Regions from separate parts of the Luteibacter sp. 9135 genome, predicted to be linked through region 1. Evidence: riboswitches for the same ligand, from Rfam matches in the RefSeq annotation. Region 1 holds a riboswitch; the other holds the start of a gene.

What was found. A riboswitch is a leader RNA that binds a small molecule or an ion and turns the genes downstream of it on or off. The one in region 1 is predicted to bind thiamine pyrophosphate.
Region 2: linked by a shared signal. The riboswitch ahead of FA89_RS02765 (TonB-dependent siderophore receptor) and the one ahead of thiC (phosphomethylpyrimidine synthase ThiC) in region 1 are both predicted to bind thiamine pyrophosphate.

What each region holds. Positions count from the first base shown of each region.
Region 1 is NZ_JQNB01000001.1:3,591,570-3,599,162, forward strand. Features, by position in the region: gene FA89_RS15130 (FAD-dependent oxidoreductase) at 1-520, opposite strand, end outside; gene thiC (phosphomethylpyrimidine synthase ThiC) at 504-2,327, opposite strand; TPP riboswitch at 2,392-2,498, opposite strand; gene FA89_RS15140 (DUF3761 domain-containing protein) at 2,673-2,978, shown strand; gene FA89_RS15145 (alpha-amylase family glycosyl hydrolase) at 3,076-4,950, shown strand; gene FA89_RS15150 (hypothetical protein) at 4,957-5,208, opposite strand; gene FA89_RS15155 (DODA-type extradiol aromatic ring-opening family dioxygenase) at 5,337-6,149, shown strand; gene FA89_RS15160 (glycerophosphodiester phosphodiesterase family protein) at 6,336-7,493, shown strand; gene FA89_RS15165 (hypothetical protein) at 7,551-7,593, shown strand, end outside.
Region 2 is NZ_JQNB01000001.1:615,777-623,369, reverse strand. Features, by position in the region: gene FA89_RS02810 (DUF2589 domain-containing protein) at 1-25, shown strand, start outside; gene FA89_RS02805 (DUF2589 domain-containing protein) at 97-726, shown strand; gene FA89_RS02800 (hypothetical protein) at 787-1,050, shown strand; gene FA89_RS02795 (hypothetical protein) at 1,103-1,480, shown strand; gene FA89_RS02790 (hypothetical protein) at 1,491-1,817, shown strand; gene FA89_RS02785 (hypothetical protein) at 1,814-2,113, shown strand; gene FA89_RS02780 (hypothetical protein) at 2,250-2,708, shown strand; gene FA89_RS02775 (MASE1 domain-containing protein) at 2,724-3,638, opposite strand; gene FA89_RS02770 (phosphotransferase enzyme family protein) at 3,837-4,988, shown strand; TPP riboswitch at 4,992-5,088, shown strand; gene FA89_RS02765 (TonB-dependent siderophore receptor) at 5,145-7,325, shown strand; gene pnuC (nicotinamide riboside transporter PnuC) at 7,315-7,593, shown strand, end outside.

The DNA.
Region 1 (7,593 bases):
CGTCGCAACGCACGTCGGCGTCCAGTTCGAGGCGACCACCGAGGTGGCGCAAGGCAAGGGCCAGTGCCTCCAGGGCGTGTCGCGGATCGAGATGGGCTTCATCGGCAAACCACAAGGCCTGTCCGAAGCGGCCGGCCAGATCGGGTTCCAGCGCGGCAAGACCGTCGGCATCCAGCGCCTCGTGATGTTCGGTGCGCGCGGCGAAATGCACGAGGTCCGGACGATCCCGCGCAGCTGCCACCACCAGCGAACCGCCGCGCGTCACCCCCGGCACATGCCGTGGCCACCAGTCCAGCGACGCCATGCCGCGCTCGCTCACGCGCGGCTCGCTGCCGTCTCGCTCGCAATACGGCGCCAGCATGCCACCCGCCATCCACGAACAGGCTTGCGCGCCCAACGTCGCCGAGCGCTCGTACAGCACCACCCTCGCACCACGCTCGGCCAGCGCCAGGGAGGCCGTCAGTCCGGCCACGCCCGCGCCGATCACCGCGACCTCCGTGCCCTCAAGCGGCCGGGACATACAAGGCGCCCCCGCCGGCCAGGAATTCCTCGGACTTCTGCGCCATGCCCTCCATGGCTTCCGCTTCGCGACGCAGGTCCTGCGAGATCTTCATCGAACAGAACTTCGGGCCGCACATCGAGCAGAAATGCGCCACCTTGTGCGCGTCCTTGGGCAGCGTGGCATCGTGGTAGGCACGCGCGGTGTCCGGGTCCAGCGCCAGGTTGAACTGGTCTTCCCAGCGGAAATCGAAGCGCGCGCGCGACAGCGCATCGTCGCGTAGCTTCGCGGCCGGATGGCCCTTGGCCAGGTCCGCGGCGTGCGCCGCGATGCGATAGGTGATGACGCCCACCTTGACATCATCGCGATCGGGCAGCCCGAGGTGTTCCTTCGGCGTAACGTAGCAAAGCATGGCCGTGCCGAACCAGCCGATCATCGCCGCGCCGATACCCGAGGTGATGTGGTCGTAACCGGGCGCCACATCCGTGGTCAACGGCCCCAGCGTGTAGAACGGCGCTTCCCCGCACAGCGCCAGCTGCTTGTCCATGTTCACCTTGATCTTGTGCATCGGCACATGACCCGGCCCTTCGATCATCACCTGGCAGCCGTGGTCCCACGCGATGCGGGTCAGCTCGCCCAGCGTTTCCAGCTCGGCGAACTGCGCGGCGTCGTTCGCATCGGCGATGGAACCCGGACGCAGGCCGTCGCCCAGCGACAACGACACGTCGTACTGCCGGCAAATGGCGCAGATCTCCTCGAATTTCTCGTAGAGGAAACTCTCGCGATGTCCCGCCAGGCACCAGCGCGCCATGATCGAGCCGCCGCGGCTGACGATACCCGTGACGCGTCGCGCCGCCAGCGGCACGTGCGCCAGGCGCACGCCCGCGTGGATGGTGAAGTAATCCACGCCCTGCTCCGCCTGCTCGATCAGCGTGTCGCGGAACACCTCCCAGGTGAGCTTCAGCGGATCGCCGCCGACCTTCTCCAGGGCCTGGTAGATCGGCACGGTGCCGATGGGCACCGGCGCGTTGCGCATGATCCACGAGCGGATGTTGTGGATGTTGCGGCCCGTGGAAAGATCCATGACGGTATCGGCGCCCCATCGGGTGGACCACACCAGCTTCTCGACCTCCTCGGCCACGCCGGAGCTGACTGCCGAATTGCCGATGTTGGCGTTGACCTTCACCAGGAAGTTGCGCCCGATGACCATGGGCTCGAGTTCCGGATGGTTGACGTTGGCGGGCAGGATCGCCCGCCCGCGCGCGATCTCGTCGCGAACGAACTCGGGGGTGACCACATCGGGAATCTCGGCACCGAAGCTCTCGCCGTCCGCCAGTCGCTCCGTGACATCGCTCAAGGCCTGTTCCCGGCCGAGGTTTTCGCGAAACGCCGCGTACACCATCTCTTCGGTGACGATGCCGGCCCTGGCGAATTCGTATTGCGTCACCAGGCGCCCGGGCAGGCCACGACGTAACGCAACCGGTGCGGGACAGGCCGGCACCACGGCATCGGCGCTGAGGTTGCCATTGTCTTCGGGCCGCACGTCGCGACCCTCGATACGGACCAGGTCGCGCCTGGCCAGCCAGGCCTCGCGCACGGGCGGTAAGCCGCGGGCGAGATCGATGCCCGCTTCAGTATCGGTGTAGGGGCCCGAGGCGTCGTACAGGTTGAGCGGCGGTTCGCGGGGGTCGCTCAGCGTGACCTGGCGAAAAGGAACGTGCAGGTGGGGATGACCGGGCGGGGAAAGGTAGACCTTGCGCGAGCCGCGTATCGGGCCGGTGGTCACGGTTGCGGGCGCATCCGCGTGGGCAGGCGTGTTCGAAAGCATGGATCTCTTCTCCTGGAGGATGGGAGACCCGGGGCGACGATAAACAGGGGTGCACGCCCCATGGCGTGCTTGGCATTCCCGTCCCTTCGCCGGCATGACCCGGATCAGGTTCGAAGGGTCCGGCCGCTGCCATCTCAGCCCTGCCATCGCAGGACACCCCTCGGAACGGGTCAAAGCCTACCCAGTTTCGGTGGAAGCGAACAAGTGCTTGCCGCGGCAGTCCATGTGCCGACGACCTGCAGGTAAATACGGCACATCGTCACACGAACCGGCCATCCGCGGCACGCGCGGCATGGTGCTTGCTCGTCGTTCCGGGCGGACTCACCGGCTGACCAAGGAACGCCCATGCTTGCCCGTCTACTGCTGTCCCTCGCCGCCACCGCGCTTTTCGCCACCTCTGCGCTGGCCCAGCAGGCCGTTCCCCAACAGGCGCGACCTTCCTCCTTTCACCGCGCCGCACCGGGTGCCGTTATGGTGGAGGGCGGCTATTACACGAACCGGGACGGCATTCAGGTGCACCGACCCGCCCACACGACGAACGACCAGCCGCCCGCTGGTGCATCCGCACAATGCGGCGACGGCTCCTTCAGCTTCAGTCTGAATCGCCGCGGCACCTGCTCCCATCATGGCGGCGTCACCCGCTGGCTCTGATCGCGGCCTTGCAATCGGTTGCACCTCACGGCACGATCAAGGGCTACGGCACGGGCCTCGCCTGAATCGACAGGCGCCCGGGGCCGACGGAGTAGCGATGAGCATGTTGTGCGACGCCGCGGAAGCCGGTGCGGATGCGTTCCACGAAGCGTTGGCCAGGACGCCCCGGCAAGGTCGGCAGGCGAGCGCGGAGGCAATTCGCCGTCTTCATCGGCTGCTGAACGCACTCTACGGCCGTAGCGAAGGGTTCGCGGACCACTTCGCCGATCTTTGCGATCGCCTGGGCCACCTCGCCAACGCACGCCCCGCCGCCCTGCGGGCTCGTGATGAACGATGCGCCGTTAGGCCCGGCTGGTTCCTGGAAGATCGCCCCGTCGCCTATATGGCTTACGTGGACCGCTTCGCCGGGGATCTGAAGGGGGTGCGCTCGCGCATACCGCACCTGCAAAAACTGGGCGTGAGCTACCTGCACCTGCTGCCGTTCCTGCGTGGTCGCCATGGCGAGAACGACGGTGGCTTTGCCGTGCGTGCGTTCGACGAGGTCGAGCCCCGGCTGGGCACGATGGCCGACCTGGAAGCGCTGTGCACCGACCTGCACGCCGCCGGCATCATGCTGTGCTCGGACCTGGTATTGAACCATGTCGCGGACGATCATGCATGGGCACGCGCCGCCGCTGCGGGCGATGCGCAGTACCGGTCCTATTTCCACATCCTGCCCGACCGGCAGGCATGCGACGCCTATGAGGTCGGCCTGGACCAGGTGTTCCCCGAAGTCGCGCCGGGCAACTTCACCCACATCCCGACCATGGGCGGGTGGGTCTGGACCACGTTCTATCCCTACCAGTGGGATCTCAACTACGCCCATTTCCCCGTGTTCGCCGCGATGGCGGAGACCATGCTGGGCCTGGCCAACCGCGGCATCGATGTGTTTCGCCTGGACTCCGCGCCGTTCCTGTGGAAACGCGCCGGGACCTCGTGCACCAACCAGCCGGAGGTGCACGTCATCCTGCAGGCGTTGCGTGCGGTGATCGAACTGGTCGCGCCGGGCGTGCTGCTGAAGGCCGAGGCGGTGATGCCGCCGGCGGACGTGTCGCGCTACCTGGGCGACGCGCAGCATCCCGAGTGTCACCTGGCGTACCACAGTGGCCTCATGGCCGCCGCGTGGACGGCGCTGGTGGAACAACGCGCTGACATGGTGGAAACGGTCATGAAGGCCACCCCCCCACCGCCGCCTGGCACCGGCTGGATGACCTATGTGCGCTGCCACGACGACATCGTGTGGAGCGTGCTGAAGCAGGACGTGGCGGCCGGTGGCCGGCGCTTTCGCGAGCGCATCGGCTTCGTCGCGGACTTCCTTGAAGGTTGCGTGCCGGGCAGCTATGCACGCGGCGTCGCGTTCCAGCGCGGACGCGAGCGCACCCTGCACGGCACCAACGGCATGACCGCCGCGCTCGTGGGCCTGCCCGGCAACGATCCCGCGGCGCAGCGCCTGGCCCTCGCCCGGTTCCAGCTGCTTTACGGCCTGGCCTGCTGGGCGGGCGCCGTGCCGATGATCTTCATGGGCGACGAACTGGTCCAGGGCAACAACGACGATGCACGTGACGTCGCCGCCATGGTGGCCGACAGCCGATGGACCGAACGTCCCCGCTTCGACGACACGCGTCTGCGTGACATGGAGATCGGTGAAGGTCTGCCGGCTGCGAGCTTCGCCGCCATGCGCGCCCTCCTCGATGCACGCGCCGATACACGCCTGGACCCCCAGGCACCGGTGACGGTGATCGAAAGCGGCCATCCCGCCGTACTCGCCTTGCAGCGTGGCCCGGATGCCTGGGCGGTGTTCAACTTCAGCGGATCGCGTATCCCGCTGGACGATCTGCCGGTTCGGCTGCAGGCGCGCGACGAGGTGCTTCACGGCCAGCGGGGGGCGGGATTGATGCCTTACGGCATGCTATGGGTCGTAAGGGGTAGCTAGCCAGCGTCAGGGCATCGCGCCGGCCAGCGCATCCGTGGTCTGCCAGATGCCCGAATCGTCCTCCACCCGCATGCGCACCGGCACGTTGCGGCTGCGGTGCAGGGTCAGGGCGAGCGCCAGTGCGAATTGAACCGACTCGGCACGGCTGGCGAAGCCGCCCATGCGCTCGCGTTCCTGCAGCACCGCGTACGCTTCCGCTCCCGTGCCGCCCTGGGGCAGGTACAGGGTAATGGTGTTCCCTAAATCGCGCGCTTCCATCCTGGTCTACCTCGTCTTGGCTGTGCTGCCGACTGGAGTGGGCCACAACCCGCGTCAAGGGAAATGCTACGTGGGGTGCAGCGCGGGGATTACGATAGCCCGATCAGCTTCTATGCGAGACGGCCGGCATGCGACTTCCCACTTACTTCCTCTCCCACGGCGGCGGCCCCTGGCCCTGGCTCAAGGACGACCAGCGCGGTGCCTACGATGCCCTGGACGCCTCGCTGCACGCCGTTCGCAGTGAACTGGGTGACGCGCCCCGCGCCATCCTGATGGTCTCCGGCCACTGGGAAGCCAGCCGGTTCCTGGTGTCTTCGGGCACCCAGCCGCCGATGATCTTCGACTACCACGGTTTTCCCGAGCATACCTACCGCATCCGCTATGACGCGCCAGGCGATCCGGTACTGGCCGAACGCGTGTATCGACTGCTGGCGGACGGCGGCGTGCCCTCGGGTCTCGATCCCCACCGTGGCTTCGACCACGGCACGTTTTCCCTGATGCACACGCTGTATCCGGAAGCGGCGCTGCCCGTGGTTCAACTGTCGCTACGGGCGGACTTCGACCCGGCGACGCATCTGCGCGTGGGTGAATTGCTTGCCCCGCTGCGTGACGAGGGCGTGCTGATCGTCGGCAGCGGCCTCAGCTTCCATGACCTGCGCAGCTTCATGAACGGCAGGGGCGGTACCGCGTCGGCCTTGTTCGACCAATGGTTGAACGATGTCCTGGTGGATGCGCCGCCCGCCATGCGACATGCGCAACTGCTGCGCTGGGCGGACGCACCGGCGGCACGCGCGGCCCATCCACGCGAAGACCACCTGCTGCCGCTCATGGTCGCCGTCGGCGCCGCCGGCGACGATTCCGGCACACGCATCTATCACGAGCGCGAGTTCATGGGTGCGATCACCGTGTCCAGCTTCCGCTTCGGCGCGCCACCCCGGTAACTCTGCGGTCGCTTGGATGTCATATCGCACTGGCTTACTATGCAAACGATTGCATAAGGGCTTTTGGCGCGATCCGGCATCCACGACCGACATCCGCCGCCACGCATCCTGCGGTGCTTCCGCATGGATACACCCGTGCCGGCGCATGCCCCACGGTCTTCGTTCTGCCTCTTAGGACACACACACATGAGTCGTTTCAGCAGATCGCTACGCCGTTCCACCCTTCCCCTCTGCGTCGCCCTCTCGGTCGCCGCATTGGTCGCCCCCATCACGGCCATGGCCGCCAACAACTGGAACCCCAGCCGCATCCTCGCGGCGTTCGAGAATCCCTACGTCGGCAACACCAAGGATGTCGGGGTCATTTCCCACCGCGGCATCGTCGACAACGGTTGTCCCGAAAACTCGTCGTGCTCCATACTGAACACGTACAACCACAACGTCGAAGCCATCGAACTGGACGTCAAGGAAGACGCCGATGGCACGCTCTGGTTGTTCCACGACCAGAACGCCGGCCGCATGCTGTTCCACCTGCCCAACTTCGATATCTTCCAGCCGGCGCAAAACCCGAAGGGCTGGGATCCGGACATCCGCACCATGACGTCACAGGAGCTGCTCGGCTCCTTCCTGCGTGACCGCAACTTCTCCAAGACCGGGTACCACCCGGTCACGGTGGCGCGCGCGTTGGCGACGGTGAAGACCGAGGCCAACCACATGCTGGTCGTGCTCGACATCAAGACCGTGACCGCAGTGAATCAGGCGGCCAACCTGGCCAAGCAGTTGGGCATGCAGAACCAGGTCGTGCTGAAGTTCAGCTCGTCGCTGTTCGCCAGCAATCCCAACGCCATGCTCGGCGCGACCAAGGGCGTCGCCTTCGCGCCGACTGTCTATGCGGGTGACGAAGACAACATCGCGACCCACTACAACGGGCTGTGCGGTGCGATCACGCCGGAATCGGCGCAGTGCCGCGTGAACGCGTGGGTCAACGAGGCAAAGGGCATCGGCGCCTCCTGGGTCGAGATCGGCAACAAGCAGCCCGTCGCGGGCGACCCGACGTACGGGCTACTGCGTGCCGAGGCCGGCCTGAAGCGAGCCATAGGCGCGTTCTCGCCCGTCATCGAATACCGCGTCAACATGCATGACGGGTATCACTTCGTCCGCAGCAACGGTACGTGCTGCGCGGCACTGAGCGACTACCTGAGCCGCACGCGCTACTTCGGCAACGAGACACGGGACGACCGTCCCAACTTCGCCGCCCAGGTCTTCACCGGCGCCACCAACGTCATCACGGACGACCCGCTGAGCGTCATCCCGGCGGTTCACCGCGACACGTCGCGCTACCAGTAAGCGTTACCGGTGGCCGGGAGCACGTGCTCCCGGCCACCCCCCACCGGATGCTCCCTCATGCGCTATTCGTTCATGGCTGCCGGACTGCTGTCCGGGCTGA
Region 2 (7,593 bases), 3.0 Mb from region 1:
CCAGACGTTCAGGTACGAGGAGTGACAGCACCCGCGTACCGGACCGTGATGCACATGGCGTGTGTCACGTCGTAAACCACAGAAAAGGAGCTTCACATGTCCGAAATGGTCAACATCGCCCAGCAATTCCAGGGCCTGCCGATGGGGGACCTCATCGGTGCGCCGCTAGGGGCCGCCTGCGACGCTCAGATCAAGCTCGCGCAGGCCACGGCGGACTTCATCCGCACCGTGGGTTTCCAGAAGAGCGCCGACGGCACCTCGGAAGAAACGCGTACCGCCGCCTTCCGCTTCAAGCGGCCGGTGATCAATCCCGACGGCACCAGCGGGGAGGAAGAAGTGTCGATGGACGTGCCGCTGCTCTCCATCGTCAAGGTGCCCAACCTTGCGGTGAGCACGGTGGACATCACGTTCGACATGGAGGTGAAGTCGTCTTTCGCGGAAACCAACGAGAAGAAGAAAAACGCCGATTTCAGCGTGGAAACGGGGTTCAAGGTCGGTGCGTTCTCGCTGAACGCCAAGGTGGCCGGGTCGGTGTCCTCGCACATGCAGAACACCCGTTCGTCGGATAACTCGGCCAAGTACCACCTCAACGTCAAGGCCGAGGACAAGGGTATGCCCGAAGGTCTGGCACGCGTGATGGACATCATGCAGACCGCGTGCGAGCCGCGGGTCAGGAGCCTGGCGCCGCCCGTCGCCGAGGCCAGACAGGAGCCGGCCACCGCCTGACGGTGACGTAGCGACCGCGACGCAGGGACGCGTCGCGGTTCATCACGCGAAGGAGTAACCATGTTCGATCTTTCCGATATCCGCTTCGTCAAGCGCATCGTCGTCGGCAGCAACAACCCGAGCCAGATGAGTACCGAGGAACAGGTGGAAGAGGCGAGGGCACTATTGAATCGCTGTCTGAGCGAGTCGCCCAAAGGGAGCATCGTAGGCCTGGAAAAGAGTTTCACCATCCTGCAGATCGGCGAGCACCAGGTCGTGTTGCAGTGGATCTGCTACCACGTCGGTTTCACCCGAAAACCCGTGTGGCTCGGCGACGAAAAGTAAATCAAAAGGAGGGAAGCGACATATGTCGATATCAACCAAAGGGCGCGTTGCGATGGCAATCGTCGCCGGTCTGTTCGTTTTCGATGCCGTGGCAACCGTTCCGCCACTCGCGAACGGCACCATGTGGGCTGGCGTGGCGAACAGCACGAAAGGAAGGGCCATGCATGTGGTGGCGGGTTTCGATGGCGACGCGGTATCGCTTCGTTTCGGCGAGCCGGCGGCCTGCCGCATCGTTGCCACCCCGCTCGATGCGCATGCCGATGTGCATACCTTTCGTTTCAAGGTGTCGCAGAACGGCGGCGCATTTTGCAGGCTGCTCTATCCGGGCGAGTTGACGCTCACCTCGTTGGCGACAGGATCGGTCGGCGTGCGCTTCGATCGCGGCGAGACAGCCTGGAGCGGCACGCTGGAACGTGTCGGGGACCCATAAGGAGACGATGATGAGCATGGAAGGCATCGCAAGTCTGTGGTTGCTCATGGCAGCGGTGGGCGGCGCGATCATGCCGGTCGCGTTGTACGGCGGCAAGTCGCAGGGCAGGGCCATCGTTCGTGTGATCTGCGGCGCGATGCTCGCCGTGTTCCTGTCCCCTGCGCTCAACAAGCAGTACCTGCCCGATGCCGACCTCGACCTCAAGGCGGCCGTGGCATTCCTCGTCGGCTGCTTCGGCCTCAACGTGACGATCCTTGCGCAGAAGTTGCTGGATCAATATGGCGAAGCGGCAGCCAGTCGTTTTCTCGGTGGCATCTTCAAGGGAGCAGACAAGTGATCGTGGCACTCGTTCTCATCAACCTCATCTCGTGTTGCCTGATCGCGATCAGTGCCTTGTGGCTCGTCACCGATAGCACCAAGGCGAGAGGGGCTCGAATATGCTGCGGCATCATCTGCTGCGGTTCCCTGGTCAACGTGAACGCGTTGTGGGTGGCCTTCGCCAACATGCAACCCAGCCATCCCATGACGTGGCCGACCGAAGCCGTGCTCAATGTCGGGGCTGCGGTACTGCTCGGGCGCTGGGCTCTCAAGGGTTGGCTTGCACGCGCCACGGAGATCGAAACCGTGCCCTGAGTGTTAAGAGACTCCAGCTGTGAGCGTATTCGGCAGCCGGCTCATGGCCTCCGGAAGCGTTGAGGGACAGTGGACGCGTCGGTCGTGGATGTCCCGCGACCGGCGCGTTTCATCCAATCCCCCAGAGGAGTCATCCATGCACAGCCATGTCCGTTCCACCCTTGCCGTTCTCGTGGTCGCCACGCTCGGTCTTGGCCTCGCCCATGCCCAAAGCCAGGCCGCGGCCGCATCGTCGGGTCTGGGCCAGTCCTGGCCCGGCGCCACCGACGTCAGCCTGAGTCCGAACTACCACGTCTACGTGTTCCAGCGCGGGACCACGCGCTACATCCAGGTCAACGACACCACGGGCAAGGTACGGGGTGCCGTGGCCCGCACTCCCTATGCACTGGTCGGTACGCCGGTGGGTTCGGATGCCACGAACGTGGCGACGCCGGACGAGCCGCTTCCGGTCGCCGCGAGCACATCCGGCGAGACGGTCTACAAGGATGAGACAGTGCAGGTATTCATCGCACCGCAGGCGGATGGAACCGTGCGGTTGATGGCGGCCCAGGCGGACTGCAAGAACGCATCGGAGTGCACGTCCAAGGGCCCGTAACGATCAGGGGCGGTTTCAGCCGGTACGCGAACCCGCCCCCTGAATAGCCGGAACGTGGCTCGCCGCCAGTCGGCGAGCCACTCGCACGCCGAACAGCAGGGCGGTCGACAGCACGAAGGCAATCACCACCTGCGCGCGGATCATCGACGGGTCCTGCAGTTCGAACGAGGTACTGGCCATGGCGGCGCTGGCAAGCAACCCGGTAATGGCCGTGCCGTGCCAGCCATGGCGCAGGGTGAGCACAAGGACGGGAACGGCCATGGCGATACGTGCCACCTGCAGCCAAGCGCCTTCCGTCAGCGAGGCGGCCACCATGGCGCCGACCAGGCATGGCACGGTGATCAACACCATGTCGCGCATGAGCGGGCTGGTCATCGCGTCGCGCCAGTTCATCTTGTGTCCGGCATCGATCAGCCGCTCGCGCAGAGCGAGGATCGTAGGGGTCAGCGCCAGCGCACCCAGGTAGCATCCCAGCAGCCAGGCCAGCACGATCTGGGCGGTGAGATCGGGAGGGGGCGAACCGTCGCCCGGTTTCACGGTCAGGTAGGCCACGATGTTGCCGGCGGTTACCGAAAGCGAACAGAGCAGCGTGGCGGCCAGGATCATGCCCATGTTGATCCTGCCGTCGGCGCGAAGCAGGGACGCCCGCCGCTGCACCCAGGTCACGGCGGGCATGCACATGACGATTGGAGGAAACGAGTTGAGCACGGCCCACATCACGCCCAGCATGGAGGCGTGCAGTGCCGACATCTCGGCGATCGGCAGGAACTCGCCGACCGCCAGGGCCGGCCAGAAACGACGGGGCACCAGCAGAAGGCACGCCAGGCGCAGGCCGGCCGGCAGCATCCAGTGCGAAAAAGAGACATTGCGGGTGAGCTCATAGCAGGCGGCGTACGCGCCCGCCACGGCGATGCTACGCCCCCAGTCCAACGGATCCGTGTTGTTTGCTCTCACATCCGCCCCCCACCAGCCTCTCGATTGGATCGATCGAAGTCGCCGGAAGCGGCACTTTCCACGATCCACGGTTCTAGTCTGAAGGGTTATCGGCGCCGTCGCCATCGAATGGAGCAAAATTTGACAAATTTGCCGATTCGGCACGCGGAAGGCACCCATCGCTACACTCAGCCCATGATCGACGATGCGCATTTCACCCATGGATTGGCCGGCGACCAGCAGGTTCCCGACTGGCCGCCCCTGGCTGCGGACGAGGTCTCGTCGGTGCTGGCGGGCTATTCCGCACTGGGCGCCACGGGCAACATCCTGTGGCACAGCCCGCGTCCGCTGTCCGCGGCGGCCAGGGTCGCCACGGCGGATGGCGAGGTCTTCGTCAAACGGCATCACCGGCGGGTACGTGACGTCCTTACGCTGGACGAGGAACATCGCTTTGCCGGGCATGTGCGCTCACGGGGCATACCCGTGCCGGCGGTGCTGGCCGACGCCGCGGGTCGCTCCGCCGTCGCCCAGGGCGACTGGGTCTACGAGGTGCACCGATGCGCTACCGGCACGGACGTCTACCGCGATGCGTTCTCGTGGTCGCCCATCGGCGGCATCGCACACGCAAGGGTCGCCGGCGCCATGTTGGCCCGCCTGCACCTCGCCGCCGAGGGCTTCGACGCGCCCCAGCGGGGCACGCACCTGCTGGTGGCCCGCGCGGACATCCTCGGCGCACGGGATGCGCTGGGCGCGCTGGCGGACCAGCTGCCGATGCGGCCGGCGCTGGCGGCCTACCTGCACGAACGCGACTGGCGCAGCGAGATTGCGGCGGCCCTCCAGCCCTGGCAGGCACGCTCTGCCGCCGGGATCGCCCGCCAGCCGCCCCTGTGGACACACGGCGACTGGCACGTGTCCAACCTGTGCTGGAGTGCCGCCGGCGACGAGGCACGGATCACCGACGTGCTGGATTTCGGCCTCTGCGCACGCACCTTCGCCCTGTTCGACCTGGCCACCGCCATCGAGCGCAATGCTATCGCCTGGCTCGAACTGGGGCAGGAGACTATCGCGCGTACCGACCTGGCGCTGGCCCTCGTGGAAGGTTATCGCTCCGTGCGGCCCCTCGGCGCGGACGACCTTGCCGTGCTCGCCGACGTGCTGCCGGTGGTCCACGTCGATTTCGCCCTCTCGGAAGTGGAGTATTTCGAAGGCGTCACGCGCCGCCGCGACCATGCCGACGTGGCTTACTACACGTTCCTCCTGGGTCATGCGCGATGGTTCGCCGGCGATGAAGGGCAGGCGCTGCTCGAGGCCCTGCGCCACGCCGATCGTGCTTTCGTGGTTCAATAGGCGTTCTAGAAGCGGGGGTGCCGGGCGAATGCCGGGCTGAGAGAGTCCCTTGGAACCTGACCCGGTTAATACCGGCGTAGGGAGCTTGCTGCACCACGGACGCCCTTGCGGGCGGCGCGGTGCGCCGTCGCTTCGTTCCTGCCCACGAAGACGACGATGACCCTTTCCCGCACCCCCCTTGCCCTCGCCCTGATCGCGCTCGCCCCGTCGGCATGGGCGGCCGACGACACCGCGCCGCCCGCGCAGGCGCGCACCTTGCCCACAGTCGATGTGCACGCCAACACGGCGGACGGGTATCGCGCAGCGGATTCCCAGCTGGATACCTTCGGCAGCTTCGGCAGTGCCACGCTGCACGACACGCCAGCGGCCATCACCGTCATCACCCGCGCGCAGATCGACGATCGCCAGCCGCGTTCGCTGAGCGAACTGGTCCGCGGCGATGCCGCCATCAACGACAACTACGCGCCGGCCGGCTACTACCAGGACATATCCATCCGCGGTTTTCCGCTGGACCTTGCCACGGGTTTCCGCTTCAACGGCATGATCATGTCGGCGGAGCAGTTGCAGGCGCTGGAAGGCAAGGAGCGCGTGGAAGTGCTGAAGGGCCTCGGCGGCCTGGAGGCCGGCGTCGTCGAGCCGGGCGGGCTGATCAACTATGTCAGCAAGCGTCCGGCCGAGGTCCACACGCTGACGCTGGGCACCGACTCGCATGGTTCCGTGTACCAGGCACTCGACCTGGGCACATGGTTCACGCCCACGTTCGGCGTGCGCGTCAACGCCGCCAACGAAAAGACCCACGGCGTGGTCGAGCACACCGATGCCCGGCGCAGTTTCGTCTCGATCGGCGCGGACTGGAAGATCAGCGACCAGGCCACGTTGCTGCTGGATACCGACTACCAGACCAGCGGCGGTCGTTCGGTTTCCGGCTATCAGTTGCTGGGCGGTAACGCTATCCCGCCGCACCCGCATCGCACGCGCCTGCTGGGTTACCAGCCATGGCAGCGCCCGGTCGGCATCCATTCAAGCAATACGTCGCTTCGCTTCAACTACCGGTTCAGTGACACCTGGAACGCGCAGGTATCGGCAGGACACAGCCATACGGTGATCGACGACAACGTCGCTTTCGCTTATGGATGTTTCTACGCCGCCTCGTGCGCCTCGGGCGCCACGCCGGGTTATTTCTTCGCGCCCAACGGCGATTACGATGTCTACGATTTCCGCAGCCCCGACGACACGCGGCAGAACGACGAAGTGCGCGGCGTGGTCACGGGCAGCTTTGCCACGGGAGCGCTGGACCACGAGGTGAACCTGGGTGCCACGGCGTTCCGGCGTACCGTCGACCAGCGTCCCTACGTTTACGATTACGTGGGCACGGCCAACATCGACGATCCGGTGGTACCCGTGTTCGATCCCTCGCCGAACCAGCCCGGCGCCTCGGTGCGCCGGCTGACCAGCTGGCAGCGCACGCTGTTCGCGATCGACAGGGTCCACCTGGGTGAGCAATGGCAGGTGTTGGCCGGCGCGCGCCTGGTCCGGCTGGACGAGCGGGCGTATGACAGTGCCGGCGCCCTGGAGCGTGCTACGCGCCAGACGAAGACGCTGCCGCAGGCCGCCGTGCTGTGGCAGCTGACCGCACCGCTTACCACCTACGTCAGCTATGGTGAAGGCCTTTCGCTGGGCCGCGAGGCCCCGTACTGGACGTCCAATGGCGGTACGACGCTGGCACCTTTGCATTCCCGGCAGGCGGAAGCGGGCATCAAGTACGCGGTGAACGATGCGCTCGACTTGCAGGCCGCGCTCTATCGCATCCGTCAGTCGTACCAGTTCGCGCGCCCGGATGGCACGGCGGAAGGCTTCACCTTCGTGCAGCAGGGGCAGGAAGTCCACACGGGCATCGAGATGAACCTTGCCGGCCGTGTCACCGATCGCCTGCGGATCACCGCCAGCGCGAACATCATCCGCGCGCGCGCGGAAAACACCGGCGCGCCCACGTACGAAGATCACCAGGTGGTCAATGTGCCACGTTGGCGCACGGCCGTGTACGCCGATTACAGCCTGCCCTTCGTGCCCGGGCTCGCCGTTCTCGGCGGCTGGCGGTATGCCAGCAGCAACGTGGCCACGCCCGACGGTTCCACCCGGGTACCGGCATACCATGTGGTCGACGTCGGTTTACGGTATGTCACCGCCGTGGGTGGCCATGCGATGACCTGGCGGCTCAATGTCGACAACGTCTTCAACCGGTTCTACTGGCGCGACACGGGCACGTCCGGTGGCGATGCCTACCTGTTCCCCGGCCTGCCGCGCCTCGCGCGCCTGTCGGTGACCTATGAGCTTTGAGCTGTCCGGTTTCGAAGTGGCCGCCGCCGTGGTCAGCGCGGTGGCCGTGTGGCTGACCGCGCGACGCCATCCCTGGTGCTGGCCCGTGGGCCTGGTGTCGGTGATGGCCTATGCGTGGATCTTCATCGACGCGAAGTTGTACTCGGACACGCTCCTGCAAGTGATCTTCGCCGCGTTGATCCTCTACGGCTGGCATCGCTGGCGGCGCCACCTGGACGACGAGGGCCATGTGCGCGTGGCCGCGCTGGAAAGTCGCCGCGCCGCGCTG